Regions from separate parts of the Kitasatospora sp. NPDC098663 genome, predicted to be linked through region 1. Evidence: riboswitches for the same ligand, from Rfam matches in the RefSeq annotation. Region 1 holds a riboswitch; the other holds the start of a gene.
What was found. Region 1 has a riboswitch for S-adenosylmethionine ahead of ACIQVZ_RS00085 (aminotransferase class V-fold PLP-dependent enzyme). Riboswitches for the same ligand answer to the same signal wherever they lie in the genome.
Positions count from the first base shown of each region.

Region 2: another riboswitch for S-adenosylmethionine. It lies ahead of thrC (threonine synthase); the one in region 1 lies ahead of ACIQVZ_RS00085 (aminotransferase class V-fold PLP-dependent enzyme).

Region 1 covers NZ_JBIWAP010000001.1:15,941-23,302, forward strand. The annotation lists gene ACIQVZ_RS00065 (NYN domain-containing protein) at 1-66, opposite strand, end outside; gene ACIQVZ_RS00070 (hypothetical protein) at 352-615, opposite strand; gene ACIQVZ_RS00075 (rhomboid family intramembrane serine protease) at 817-1,599, shown strand; gene ACIQVZ_RS00080 (Lrp/AsnC ligand binding domain-containing protein) at 1,641-1,922, shown strand; gene ACIQVZ_RS00085 (aminotransferase class V-fold PLP-dependent enzyme) at 1,964-3,343, opposite strand; SAM riboswitch class IV at 3,396-3,513, opposite strand; gene trpD (anthranilate phosphoribosyltransferase) at 3,621-4,697, opposite strand; gene ACIQVZ_RS00095 (hypothetical protein) at 4,818-5,243, opposite strand; gene ACIQVZ_RS00100 (heme-copper oxidase subunit III) at 5,639-6,259, shown strand; gene ACIQVZ_RS00105 (c-type cytochrome) at 6,448-7,257, shown strand; gene ACIQVZ_RS00110 (Rieske 2Fe-2S domain-containing protein) at 7,266-7,362, shown strand, end outside.
Region 2 covers NZ_JBIWAP010000044.1:3,689-11,050, forward strand. The annotation lists gene otsB (trehalose-phosphatase) at 1-570, shown strand, start outside; gene ACIQVZ_RS33870 (trehalose-6-phosphate synthase) at 621-2,087, opposite strand; gene ACIQVZ_RS33875 (glucosyl-3-phosphoglycerate synthase) at 2,138-3,115, opposite strand; SAM riboswitch class I at 3,287-3,423, shown strand; gene thrC (threonine synthase) at 3,441-4,721, shown strand; gene ACIQVZ_RS33885 (MoaD/ThiS family protein) at 4,762-5,040, shown strand; gene ACIQVZ_RS33890 (cold-shock protein) at 5,630-5,833, shown strand; gene groL (chaperonin GroEL) at 6,180-7,362, shown strand, end outside.

The sequences.
Region 1 (7,362 bases):
CACACGCCGGCGCACGCCCTCGGGCAGCGGCCGGTCCAGCTTCTCGGCAGCACGCTCCGGCGCCACCTCGCCCGAACCCGCCGCCTCACCGGAGCCCGCCGCCCCGCCGACGGCCGCGGGCTCGGACGGGGCCGCGTCGGCGGCCTGCGCCTGCGCGGCCGCAGCGGGCTGAAGCCCCTGCGCTTCGGCGGGCTCCCTCGCTGCGTCCACCACGTCCTCGGCTCCGATCCTGGTCCTACGGGGTCACGGCCCGCGGCCGCCGCCCTGTCGTCACGCTCCGTGCGTCCTGTCTGTATTGTCCCAGCGCGGCGGGCAGGCGCGCCGTGCACCCGCCCCCCGCGCCGTCGGGCGTCAGCCCTGCTCGGCGGAGGCCTCCGCGTTCTCGGCGCCCGGACGGGCCACCAGCTCGACCTGGTCCACGGCGTTGCACCAGCGGCAGCGCACCGACTCGATCGTCTCGCTCAGCACCTCGGTCTCCTCGACCTTGGACTCGCCGGCCAGGTCGAAGTGCAGGAACTCGGTGACCCGCGCGGTGCGGGTCACGTCGAAGCGGGTGAGGTTTCCGCACAGGGTGCAGCGCCAGCGCGTCTCGGCGGTCAGGGCGGGGACGGTCATCGGGGGTCCTCTCGGGTGGTCCCTGGGTGGGCTAGGCGCTCCCCCCGGAGCCCCGGCGTCGGCGGCGGGAGGCGGGATTGCCCGCCCCAAGCCTATTGCCTGAGGCAACCATCGCGGCCACCGGTCAGGAGAACGAGCGGGCTAGTCCACCTGCCGTACAAGGCCGTGTCACACGCCCGACACGGAGGGATGCTTGGCCCCATGGCAGTGACGGCCCCCGGGCACACCGACGCGCGGGGCGAGTACCCGTCCGTGCCCGCCCCGGCGGTCACCTACGCCCTGATCGCGCTCAACACCCTGGTGTTCCTGCTGGGCCCGGCCGCCGGGCTCAACCCGCTGTACGGCACCGGCCAGTCCCGGCTCTGCGCGGAGCAGCGGTACGAGCAGCGCTGGGGCGTCATCCCCGCCGAGGTGCTGGCCGGCCGCCCGCTGACCGCCGAGCAGCTGGCCCAGGCCCCCGACCCGGCCCCGGGCTGCCCGGCCGCGCCCACCCCGCGCAAGCACCCGGCACTGTCCGTCCTCACCGGGCTCTTCGTACACGCCGGCTGGCTGCACCTGCTGGGCAACCTGCTCTTCCTCCACGTCTTCGGCCCCACCGTCGAACAGCGGCTGGGCCGGGCCCGGTTCGCCGTCTTCTACCTGGCCGCCGGCAGCCTGGCCACGTACGGCTTCGCCCTCGCCGAGGCGCACTCCCCGGGCTCCACCCGGGTCCTGATCGGCGCCTCCGGCGCGATCTCCGCCGTCCTCGGCGCCTACCTGCGCTTCCATCCGCGGGCCCGGGTGACGACGCTCGTCCCGCTGCTGCTGTTCCTGCCGCTGCGCTTCCCGGCCTGGCTGGTGCTCGGCCTCTGGTTCGCCCTGCAGTGGTGGTCGGTCCACTCGGCCGGGCCCGGGGTGGCCTATCTGGTCCACGTGATCGGCTTCTCGGCGGGCTTCCTCTACGCCTGCACGGTGGTCAGCCACCCCCCGAGACGACCCGGCTGACGCCCGATACGCTGGCGGCACCCCACAAAGGAGCCCGAACAGTGATCACCGCCATCGTCCTGATCAAGACCAGTGTCGACCGCATCCCGGAGATCGCCGAGGCCATCGCGGCCATCGAGGGCGTCAGCGAGGTGTACTCGGTGACCGGTGGCTACGACCTGGTGGCGATGGTCCGGGTGCGCCGGCACGACGATCTGGCCGCGGTCATCCCGGGCCGGCTGAACAAGGTCCCGGGCGTGGCCCACACCGAGACCCAGATCGCCTTCCGCACCTACTCCCAGCACGACCTCGAGGCCGCCTTCGCCCTCGGCCTGGACGAGTAGGCCCCCCGGCCCCGCAGACCGGGCCCCGCCGACCGGGCCCCTCAGCCCTGCTGACGCCCCCGGTCGACCTGCACGGTGGCGACGCAGCGCCCGCCCTCGTTGCGGTAGTTCCACGCGGCACCGTCCGTGACCAGCTCGCGCACGGCGGTCAGGAAGCGGTCGACGTGCTCGTCCGGGGTCCCGGCCCCGAAGCTCACCCGGATCGCGTTCAGGCTCCGCTCGCCGGGCAGCGACGGCTCGGGCGCCCCGCACTCGGAGGGGGAGACCTCTTCATCCCCGAGCAGGGTGCGCAGCAGCGGGTGCGCGCAGAACAGGCCGTCGCGGACCCCGATGCCGTACTCGGCGGACAGCGCGGCCGAGAAGTGCGAGCTGTTCCAGCCCTGGACGACGAAGGACAGCACGCCCACCCGGGCCGCCTCGGCGCCGAACAGGTTCAGCACCTTGACCTGCGGGATCTCCGCCAGCCCGGCGATCAGCCGGGCGATCAGCCGCCGCTCCCGGGCCTCCAGCGCGTCGAAGCCCGCCTCGCTCAGCGCCCGGCAGGCCGAGGCGATCGCGTAGGCGCCGATGACGTTCGGCGAGCCCGCCTCGTGCCGGGCCGGGCCGGAGTGCCACTGGACGGCCACCGAGCCGTCGTTCTCCCGGGCCACCGTCCGGGTCGCCCCGCCGCCGGCCAGGTACGGGTCGGCCGCGTCCAGCCAGTCCGCCCGGCCGGCCAGCACGCCGGCGCCGAAGGGCGCGTAGATCTTGTGGCCGGAGAAGGCGATCCAGTCGACGTCCAGCTCGCGCACCGAGACCCGGTGGTGCGGGGTCAGCTGGGCGGCGTCCAGCACCACCCGGGCGCCGTGCCGGTGCGCGGTCCCGGTCAGCTCGGCGACCGGCCACAGCTCGCCGGTCACGTTGGAGGCTCCGGTGACGCAGAGCAGCTTGGGGCCCTCGGGCGCCTCGGCGAGCGCGGCGTCCAGGGCGGCGACCGCCTCGGCGTGCGAGCGCGGCGCGCGCAGGTAGTGGACGTCGAGCCCGGCGTGCGCCCAGGGCAGCAGCGAGGCGTGGTGCTCGGTCTCGAAGGCGAACACCCGGGTCCCGGCCGGGACGGCCGAGGCGAGCAGGTTCAGCGAGTCGGTGGTGGCCCGGGTGAAGACCACCTGGTCGCCCTCGCGCAGGTCGAGGAACTCGGCGACGGTGCGGCGGCTCTGCTCGAACAGGTCGGTGGACAGCTGGGAGAGGTACCCGGCGCCGCGGTGCACGCTGCCGTAGTAGGGGGCGTAGGCGGAGACGTCGTCCCAGACCCGCTGGAGCGCCGGGGAGCTGGCCGCGTAGTCGAGGGCCGCGTACCCGACCTTCTCGCCGCTGGCGAGCGGGACCTGGACGTCGTGGCCGAGGACGGCGAGGGGGGCGCAGATTTCGGTGGCAATCGACATGAGGATGCACTCCTTCTGGGGGTATGGGACCCCGGGAGTGCTAGTCGTCGGGCGTCCGCGCTTGCCGCACGGACGATTCGCCGAGCGACCCGGTCCTCACCCAGGGCACCCCGCCACGGACGGAGGGTTGCCGGACAGCAAGCTGGGGCTTGGTGCTGTCACTCATGACCTGGCCAAGACTCTAGGTCGCGCCCAGCGAGTGGTCAAACAGGCATCCACCATCCGGACAGCCGAGGAGCCCGCGCCGGCGTTCCGGCACGGGCTCCCAAGTACCGCCTCACGCCTGACTGGTGGCCTCCGACCAACGCCGCAGCAGCTCCTGCGCCGCGCCCGAGTCGATGGCCCGCTCCGCCCGTGCCATGCCGGCCGCGAGCTGTTCGGTGAGCGGCGCCTCGCCCAGGTCGAGCGCGACCAGCGCCGCCGCCGTGTTCATCAGGACGGCGTCCCGCACGGCCCCGCGCTCGCCGGCCAGCAGCCGGCGCGCGACCTCGGCGTTGTACGAGGGGTCCGCCCCGCGCAGCGCCTCGATGCCGACCAGCTCGACGCCGACGTCCCGCGGGTCGAAGGAGGTCTCGGCGACGGTCCCGTCCCGCACGATCCACACCTGCGAGGTGGTGGTGATGGTCAGCTCGTCCAGGCCGTCGTCGCCCCGGAAGACCAGGCCGGTCGAGCCGCGCCGGGCGAGCACGCCGGCGATCAGTCCGGCGAGCCGGGTGTCGAAGCAGCCGATCGCGTGCGAGGTGACCTTGGCCGGGTTGGTCAGCGGGCCGAGGATGTTGAACGCGGTCGGCACCCCGAGGTCGCGCCGGGCGGTGGCGGCGTGCCGCATCGACGGGTGGAACTTGGCCGCGAAGCAGAAGGTCAGCCCGACCTCCTCGGCGATCTCGGCGACCCGCCGGGCCGACAGGTCGAGGCGGACACCGAGCTTCTCCAGCACGTCCGAGGAGCCGCTGGCCGAGGAGGAGGCCCGGTTGCCGTGCTTGACCACCTTGGCGCCGGCCGCGGCCGCGACGATCGCCGACATGGTGGAGATGTTGACGGTCTTGGCCCGGTCGCCGCCGGTGCCGACGATGTCCACGGCCGGGCCGGGGATGTCCAGCGGCTCGGCGTGCGCGTACATCGCGTCCACCAGGCCGGTGATCTCGTCGACCGTCTCGCCCTTGGCCCGCAGCGCCACCATGAACCCGGCCACCTGGACGGGGGACGCCTCGCCGCTCATGATCCGGTCCATCGCCCACGCGGTGGCCGAGCGGTCGAGGTCCTCCCCCTTCAACAGCGCCGCCAGGACGTCCGGCCAGGTGCGGACCACCTGCGCGGGTGCGGTACCACCGTTCGCAGGGTTCACGTTCACCATGGCTGACTCCAGCTGTTGTCGGGTTCCCCGCGTCGGGGGGACGTCCGTACGGATGGAGTCAGCCTATCGACCGGCGGGGTTCCCGCGGCGGCGTCTTCTCTGGTCCTGAGACGGCACCGCTCAGCGGCTGACGGGCGCCCGCTTGGCCAGCCGTGCCCGCAGCAGGGTGGCGACCGCCTCGGCCAGCGCCACCGGGTCCACCGGGCGGGAGATCGCGGCGTCGGCCCGGCTCCAGGCGGCCAGCCAGGAGTCCTGCGGCCGGCCGATCAGCACCAGCACCGGCGGGCAGCCGTAGATCTCGTCCTTGAGCTGGCGGCCGAGCCCGAGCCCGCCGGCCGGCACCGCCTCGCCGTCCAGGATGCAGAGGTCCACGCCGCCCTTCTCCAGTGCCTTCAGCACCGCGGGGGTGGTCGCGCACTCCAGGTAGGACAGTTCCGGAAGGTCCTCGACGGGCCGGCGGCCGAGTGCCGTCAGCACCTGCTCGCGGGTGTTGCGGTCATCGCTGTAGACGAGGACGGTGAGCGTCTCGTCGGTCGTGTACGCCATGGGCCCTGCTCCCTCAAGTGTGATCCGGACCACGTTCGCCTGATCCGGATGCTACTCCCGATCACCCGTCGCCGAGTCCCCCTCGCGGACCTTCCTCCTCAAGCCGCCGCGCCCGCGACTCACCCGCCCGGAGGACGGCCCGTCACCCGGACCCGTCCAGACCACCCGTACGGCCGATAAGGGGCCCTCGCATTACCCCCGGAGGCTCCGCCAAGCGTGCAACGACGCTCTGGGCAACGGGGTCCCGGGCCCCTTCGAGGAACCGTCAGAAAAGGGACACGCCGCTGCTCAGCCGCCATTGGGACCCCCCACCGCCCTCCAGGGGGGCATACCGCACGCACCGGACACTCCGAGGGACACCCCCCGGCGTGAAGACGGAATAAGGGACCGACATAATGTCCGTCGTGGCGACAGCAACAGCAGTAGAAACCGGGCACGCGCACGGATCGGTCAACCGGCCGAACATGGTCAGCGTCGGAACGATCGTCTGGCTCAGTTCCGAGTTGATGTTCTTCGCGGCCCTCTTCGCGATGTACTTCACGCTCCGCTCCGTCAAGGGAGCCGAGTTCTGGACCGAGAAGGCGCACGCCCTCAACGTGCCCTTCTCCTCGGTCAACACCACGATCCTGGTGCTCTCCTCGCTGACCTGCCAGCTCGGCGTGTTCGCTGCCGAGCGCGGGGACGTGAAGAAGCTCCGCTCGTGGTTCGTCATCACCTTCGTGATGGGCGCGATCTTCATCGGCGGCCAGATCTTCGAGTACACCGAGCTGGTCAAGAAGGACGGCCTCTCGCTGTCCTCCGACCCGTACGGCACGGTGTTCTACCTGACCACCGGCTTCCACGGTCTGCACGTGACGGGTGGTCTGATCGCCTTCCTGCTGGTCCTGGGACGGACGTACGCAGCCAAGCGCTTCACGCACGAGCAGGCCACCGCCGCGATCGTCGTGTCGTACTACTGGCACTTCGTCGACGTCGTGTGGATCGGCCTGTTCGCGACCATCTACCTGATCAAGTAACCAGCTGATCAGGTCGCTGGCCACCGGCTTCGGTCCCCGCCCTCACCGGCGTCGGGCCGATTCTGCCGGTGGGCGACGCTCCCACCGACCGACCGCGCGCGCAGCCCTAGACAGGCAGCCTCGTGCCGGCCAGACCGGCCGCCGGGTGCACCCACCAGTCGACCAGATCCTGACACCGGGGTTATTCCGTGAAAAAGCTCTCCGCACGACGGCGCCACCCATTGGCGGCGCTGGTCGTCCTACTTCTCGCCCTGGCGGCAACCGGGGGGCTGTACGCCGCGTTCGCGCCCGCCGACAAGGCGCAGGCCGACGTCGCCGCGCAGTCGCTCGCGATCGATGAGGGCAAGAAGCTCTTCGCCGTGGGCTGCTCCTCGTGCCACGGCCTGAACGGCCAGGGCAGCAGCGACGGTCCGAGCCTGGTCGGCGTCGGCTCCGCCTCTGTCGACTTCCAGGTCGGGACCGGCCGCATGCCGGCCCAGCAGCCCGGCGCCCAGGTGCCGCGCAAGAAGAACATCTACTCGCAGGCGGAGATCGACCAGCTCGCCGCCTTCGTCGCCTCGCTCGGCCCCGGCCCGGTGACGCCGACCCCGGAGCAGTACACCTCGACCAACCCGGATGACATCTCCAAGGGTGGCGAGCTGTTCCGCACCAACTGCGCCCAGTGCCACAACTTCGCCGGCCAGGGCGGTGCCCTGACCAAGGGCAAGTACGCCCCGTCGCTGGAGGGCGTGGACGCCAAGCACATCTACGAGGCCATGCAGACCGGCCCGCAGAACATGCCGTCGTTCCCGGACACCACCATGCCCGAGGAGCAGAAGAAGCAGATCGTGGCCTTCGTCCGCCACACCACCTCCGATGAGCCCAACCCCGGTGGTCTCACGCTCGGCAGCCTCGGTCCGGTGACCGAGGGTCTGTTCGGCTGGATCTTCGGTCTCGGCACGCTCATCGCGGTCGCGATCTGGGTCGCCGCCCACACCACCAAGGCCAAGAAGTCATGAGCCACGACATGTCAGAAGAGAAGCTGCCGGAGTCGCACGGCTCCGCCGGTGACGTCGCCGCGCACGGCGACCCGTTCGCCGACCCGGGCCTGCCGGCCCACGAGC
Region 2 (7,362 bases), on a different contig from region 1:
GTCGTGGTGCTGGGGCACTACGGTGCCGAGCGCTGGGAGGGCGGCGAGGTGACCGCGCCGCCGGTGCACCCCGGGGTGGCCGGGGCACGGGCGGCGCTGCCTGGCCTGCTGGCGGCGGCGGGGGCGCCCGAGGGGACGTGGCTGGAGGACAAGGGGCGCTCGCTGGCGGTGCACACCCGGCGCACGGCGGCGCCCGAGGAGGCGCTGGAGCTGCTGCGGGCGCCAATCGGCGAGCTGGCGGCCGGGCACGGGCTGGCGGTGGAGCCCGGGCGGCTGGTGCTGGAGCTGCGGCCGCCGGGGGTGGACAAGGGCGCGGCGCTGACCGGCTTCCTGCGTGAGCGCGGGGCGGCTTCGGTGCTGTACGCGGGGGACGACCTGGGGGACGTGGCGGCCTTCGCGGCGGTGGAGAAGCTGCGCGGCGAGGGGGTGGCGGGGCTGCTGGTGTGCAGCGGCGCGGTGGGGGACGCGCCGGTGCGCGAACTCGCCGACCGGGCGGACCTGGTGGTCCCGGGCCCGGCCGGCGTGGTGGAGCTGCTCGCGGCGCTCGGCGCGGCCGTCGGCGCGGGCTGAGCCGGGCGCCGGCGCGCGGCGCGGACCGGTTCAGCCCGCGCCGAGCCGGTTCACAGCGCGTTGAGCTGGTCGAGGAACCACTGCTGCGGAGGCAGCGCGGTGGCCGCCGCCGCGAGGCGCTTGGTGCGGTCGGCGCGCTCCTCCTCGGGCATGGTGAGGCCGGCGTGCAGGGCGTCGGCGGTGGCGATGACGTCGTACGGGTTGACGGTGAGCGCGTCCTCGGCGAGTTCGGCGTGCGCGCCGGCCTCGCGGGAGAGCACCAGGGCGCAGCCGTGGTCGGACACCACCGGAACCTCCTTGGCGACCAGGTTCATGCCGTCCCGGATCGGGTTGACCAGGGCCACGTCGGCGAGGCGGTAGGCGGCCAGGGAGCGCGGGAAGTCGTCGTCGACGTGCAGGATCAGCGGCTGCCAGGCGGGGGTGGCGAACTCGGCGTCGATGTCCTCGGCGAGCCGTTGGACCTGCGCGGTGTAGGCGCGGTACTCGGCGAGGTCGGTGCGCGAGGGGTAGGCGAAGGCGATGTGCACCACCCGGTCGTGCCATTCGGGGCGGGTGCGCAGCAGGTGCCGGTAGGCCTGGAGGCCGCGGACGATGTTCTTGCTGAGCTCGGTGCGGTCGACCCGGACGATGGTGCGGCGCCCGCCGACGGCCTCGCGGAGGGCGGCGAGGCGTTCGTCGACGTCCGGGCGGTGGGAGCGCTCGCGCAGGAAGTCGGCGTCGGCGCCGAGCGCGTGCACGCCGAGCCGGGTGGTGCGGCCGGCGTGGGTGACGGTCATGGCGTCCCGGTCGACCTCGGCACCGAGCAGGTCGGCGCAGCAGTCGGCGAAGGCCAGCGCCCAGCGGCGGGTCAGGAAACCGGCCCGGTCGGCGCCCAGGATGCCGGTGAGGACGGCCTCGGCGACGTCGTCGGGCAGCAGCCGGAAGTACTCGGGCGGGGCCCACGGGGTGTGCGAGAAGTGGCCGATCCGCAGGTCGGGGCGGGCGGCGCGGAGCAGGGCCGGGGTCAGCGAGAGGTGGTAGTCCTGGACCAGCACGGCGGCCCCGGGGGCGGCCTCGGCGGCCAGCGCCTCGGCGAAGGCGGCGTTGTAGGCGCGGTAGGCGGCCCACTCGGTGCGGAACCCGGCGTCGAAGGCGGGGGCGGTGGGGGTGGCGTAGAGCAGGTGGTGGACGAACCAGAGGGTGGAGTTGGCGACGCCGTTGTAGGCGCGGGCGAAGGTGTCGGGATCGATGTCCAGCATGCGGACGGCCTGGCCGCCCACGTCGTGCCCGGCGAGGTCGAGGCGGCCGTCCGGGGCCCCTCTGGCGGCCTGCCGGTCGGCCGCGCCGAGGGCGGCGCAGACCCAGACGGCGTCGGGGTCGTCGATGGCGGAGAGGCCGGAGACCAGGCCTCCGCCGCCGCGGCGGAGGGTCAGCGTGCCGTCGTCCGCGGTGCCGAACGACACCGGTCCCCGATTGGAGGCCACCAGGACGGGGGCGGTGCCGGTCGCACTCGAACGTTCGGTCGTGAGATCGCCCATGGTTGGTACGTTGCCGGGGCTCCGGAGCGGCAAACCCTTTCGGTGGGTGTTCAGTGTCGGGTCGCGTACTCGGGCACGGTGTGCATGGGCGGGCGTTCCAGGGCGGTCACCGGGTGGGTGTGGGCGGTGAACTCCCGGCTCTGCGGGTCGCGGGTGAACTGGGTCAGCAGCGGGTGGACCAGGTCGGCCGAGGCCTTCAGCCGGTGGGTGCGGTCGAGGCGTTCGAGGGCGGTGCGGTAGATGGTGGCGGCCATCCGGCCGAGGGCCTGGCCGTCCTGGTGCCGGTGGTGCCGGACGCCGACGTCCACCTGGGCCAGGGCGTCCAGCCCGACCGTCTCCAGCGCGTCGACCAGCAGGCCGAGTTCGACGCCGTAGCCGGTGGGGAAGGGGAGCCGTTCGAGCAGCGCGCGGCGGGCCGCGTACTCGCCGCCGAGCGGCTGGACGAAACCGGCGAGTTCCGGCCAGTGCAGGTTGAGCAGTGGGCGGGCGACCAGTTCGGTGACCCGGCCGCCGCCGGCCGGGACCACCGCCCCCTCGGTCTCCAGCGGCCGGTCGTACATGGCCTTGACCAGCTGGATGTCCGGTTCGGTGAGCAGCGGGCCGAGGATGCCGGAGACGAAGGCCGGGTCGAACTCGCGCAGGTCGGCGTCGACGAAGCAGACGATGTCGCCGCGGGTGACCAGCAGCGAGCGCCAGAGCACCTCGCCCTTGCCGGGGACGGCGGGCAGCCGGGGCAGGATCGCGTCGCGGTACTCCACCCGGGCGCCGGCCCGGGCGGCGACGGCGGCGGTGGCGTCGGCCGAGCCGGAGTCGACCACGACGAGTTCGTCGACCAGCGGGAGGCGCTCCATCAGCTCGCGGCGGATGGTGCGGACGATGTCGCCGACGGTGGCCTCCTCGTCCAGCGCGGGCAGCACCACGCTGACGGTGCGGCCGGTCCGGCGCTTGGCCTCCAGCAGGGCGTGCACCGGCCGGTCGACCGCGCTCCACGAGCGGCGGCGCAGCCAGGACGCCGCCTGCGGGAGCAGCGCGGGGGTCGGTTCGGCGGGCACGGGACTCTCCTCGGCGGGGTCGGTGGGACGCGCCATCTCGCGTGGCGGACGATCCCATTCGGGGTTGACGCCTTCGGATACAGTCTTCGTACAGCGGCCGGACCTTTGCACGCCGGGGTCGCCGTTGAGCACCACCACAATTTCACATGCTCATCCAGAGGGACTGAGGGAACGGCCCGTTGACGTCCCGGCAACCTTCTCGCGCGGCTGTCTGTCGACAGGCCCCGGCGGGACAGGTGCCAATTCCGGCCTGTGGCGCGACCGTGCCACGGGGAAGATGAGGAGAGAGGCCTCCGCCATCATGGCTATCGACACTGTCGCACCCGCATCCGTGGACCTCGGCCCCGCCACCGCGCTGTCCTGTCGGGAGTGCGGCACCCGCTTCCCGCTCGGTCCGAGCTTCGCCTGCCTGGAGTGCTTCGGCCCGCTGGAGATCGCGTACGACTTCGGCAGCGAGGGCGCCGAGGAGCTGCGCCGCCGGATCGAGGCCGGCCCGAGCTCGATCTGGCGCTACGCGCCGCTGCTGCCCGTCCCGGCCGACGTCGCCACCAAGCCCAACCTGAACCCCGGCTGGACCCCGCTGGTCAAGGCGGACAACCTGGGCCGCGAGCTGGGCTTCACCGCGCAGCTGCACATCAAGGACGACTCGGGCAACCCGACCCACTCGTTCAAGGACCGCGTGGTGGCCTGCGCCATCGAGGCCGCGCGGGCCTTCGGCTTCACGACGCTCTCCTGCTCCTCCACCGGCAACCTGGCCGGCGCGGTGGGTGCGGCGGCCGCCCGGGCCGGCTTCAAGTCCTGCGTGTTCATCCCGCACGACCTGGAGCAGGGCAAGGTCGTCATGGCCGGGGTGTACGGCGGCGAGCTGGTCGGCATCGAGGGCAACTACGACGACGTGAACCGCTTCTGCTCGGAGCTGATCGGCGACCCGGCCGGCGAGGGCTGGGGCTTCGTCAACGTCAACCTGCGCCCGTACTACGGCGAGGGCTCCAAGACGCTGGCGTACGAGATCTGCGAGCAGCTCGGCTGGCGGCTGCCGGAGCAGATCGTCATCCCGATCGCCTCCGGCTCCCAGCTGACCAAGATCGACAAGGGGCTGCAGGAGCTGATCAGGCTCGGTCTGGTCGAGGACCGGCCGTACAAGGTCTTCGGCGCCCAGGCGGCGGGCTGCTCCCCGGTGTCGGCGGCGTTCAAGGCCGGCCAGGACGTGATCCGCCCGGTCAAGCCGGACACCATCGCCAAGTCGCTGGCGATCGGCAACCCGGCGGACGGCCCGTACGTGCTGGACATCGCCCGGCGCACCGGCGGCGCGATCGAGGACGTCACCGACGCCGAGGTGGTGGACGCGATCCGGCTGCTGGCCCGGACCGAGGGCGTCTTCGCCGAGACCGCGGGCGGGGTGACCGTCGGCGTGCTGAAGAAGCTGGTGGAGACCGGTCAGTTGGACCCGGCCAAGGAGACCGTCGCGATCAACACCGGCGACGGCCTGAAGACCCTGGACGCCGTCGCCGGGTCCGGGATGACCGCCGTGATCCGCCCGACCCTGGCGTCCTTCCACGACGCCGGCCTCGCGTCCGCCTGAACACCCCCCACCCCGCCAGGCCCTGTCCGCTAGGAGAACCATGAGCGCCAACGTCCGTATCCCCACCATCCTGCGCACCTACACCGGCGGCGCCGCCGAGGTGGCCGCCGAGGGCGCCACCCTGGGCGAGGTCATCGCCGACCTGGAGAAGAACCACGCGGGGATCTCCGCCCGCATCCTGGACGACGCCGGCAAGCTGCGCCGCTTCGTCAACGTCTACGTGAACGACGACGACGTGCGCTTCGCCGAGGGCCTGGCGACCGGGATCGCGGACGGCGCCAGCGTCTCGATCATCCCGGCGGTGGCCGGCGGCTGCTGAGCCGCGCCCCGATCCGGGCACCCCGCCCGAGCCGTTCGTCCGACCGGCCGTCCGCGTGTACGGAATTCCGTTCTCCGTACGCACGGGCGGCCGGCCGCATTTCGGCGGGAATATGGCGGGGTCAAGTCGGAGTAGAGTGTGGCTCGGTTGGGAACAGGGCTTCCCCTCATCCTCACCCGCGAATCACCCGCGAATCGCCGGACGGTCGTCCGGCCGCTGAGACCGGTCGGGTGCCTGGGCCGTGAAACATGTCAGGCAGATGTCAGAATTCCCGCGGGGATTTGTAGTAATCCGTCCGCTATGTCCGGCGTGAAATGCCGAATTCCTCCCGCTTTGGCCCGTCCTGCCCCTTGGCGCGGTGCCGGAATTCCCCGCAGCTGACCCTGTTGCAGAGGGCGTCGATCCGGATACATTCAGCCGCGGTCGACGTAATCACCCGCTCACAGGGCGCCGTCAGGCACCCCCGGCGGAGGACTGCGGCGTGCACGGCTGCGCCCAGGGGGGGTTCCCCGGGCCGGCCTTCAAACCAGACCCGGGCCCGCGACCTGCGGGCGCGTGAAGGGCCAGCACAGCACTAGGGGAGTTCGGAATGGCTCAGGGCACCGTCAAGTGGTTCAACGCGGAGAAGGGCTACGGCTTCATCGCGGTCGACGGTGGTGCGGACGTCTTCGTCCACTACAGCGCGATCCAGATGGACGGCTACCGCACCCTCGAGGAGGGCCAGCGGGTCGAGTTCGAGATCTCCCAGGGACAGAAGGGCCCGCAGGCGGACATGGTCCGCGCCGCGGTGTGACCCCCTTCCGACCCCAGGAGCTCGGCGCGGCCCACGGCTGGTGACCACTCGCTTCTCGGCGGGCCCGTACGACACGCGTCGTGCGGGCCCGTCGGCGTTCCCCGGCGGGGAGTTGCGCGGGTCGGCGGGAGCGCCCCGGGCGGCTCGCGGGATCGCGATTGGGCTTGCACTCGACCACCCGGAGTGCTAATCATTGGCGTTAGCACTCACAGCGTGAGAGTGACAGCGGACCGGGTCGGTGAGGCCCCCGGGAGCGGTAGGGGAAAGGACCCCCGCACACCAGGGCCGTCCGTCGCGGGCACCCCTTGGTCCGAGCAGTCGACCGTGTCCCGGAGGACCACTTCTGATGGCCAAGATCATCGCCTTTGATGAGGAAGCTCGCCGCGGCCTTGAGCGTGGCATGAACCAGCTCGCCGACGCAGTGAAGGTCACGCTCGGCCCCAAGGGTCGCAACGTCGTGCTGGAGAAGAAGTGGGGCGCCCCCACGATCACCAACGACGGTGTCTCCATCGCCAAGGAGATCGAGCTCGAGGACCCCTACGAGAAGATCGGCGCGGAGCTCGTCAAGGAGGTCGCCAAGAAGACCGACGACGTCGCGGGTGACGGCACCACCACCGCCACCGTGCTCGCCCAGGCCCTGGTGCGCGAGGGTCTGCGCAACGTCGCCGCCGGCGCCAACCCGATGGCCCTGAAGCGCGGCATCGAGAAGGCCGTCGCCGCCGTCTCCGACCAGCTGCTGGCCCAGGCCAAGGACGTGGAGACCAAGGAGCAGATCGCCTCCACCGCCTCCATCTCGGCCGCCGACACCCAGATCGGCGAGCTCATCGCCGAGGCCATGGACAAGGTCGGCAAGGAAGGCGTCATCACCGTCGAGGAGAGCAACACCTTCGGTCTGGAGCTCGAGCTCACCGAGGGCATGCGCTTCGACAAGGGCTACATCTCCGCCTACTTCGCGACCGACCTGGAGCGCATGGAGGCGACGTTCGAGGACCCGTACATCCTCATCGCCAACTCCAAGATCGGCTCGGTCAAGGACCTGCTGCCGCTGCTGGAGAAGGTCATGCAGAGCGGCAAGCCGCTCGTCATCATCGCCGAGGACGTCGAGGGCGAGGCCCTGTCGACCCTGGTCGTGAACAAGATCCGCGGCACCTTCAAGTCCGTCGCCGTCAAGGCCCCGGGCTTCGGCGACCGCCGCAAGGCCATGCTCGGCGACATCGCCATCCTCACCGGTGGCACCGTGATCTCCGAGGAGGTCGGCCTCAAGCTGGAGAACGCCGGCATCGACCTGCTGGGCACCGCCCGCAAGGTGGTCATCACCAAGGACGAGACCACCATCGTCGACGGTGGCGGTGACAGCGAGCAGGTCGCCGGCCGCGTGAACCAGATCCGCGCCGAGATCGAGAACAGCGACTCGGACTACGACCGCGAGAAGCTCCAGGAGCGCCTCGCCAAGCTGGCCGGCGGCGTGGCCGTCATCAAGGCCGGCGCAGCCACCGAGGTGGAGCTCAAGGAGCGCAAGCACCGCATCG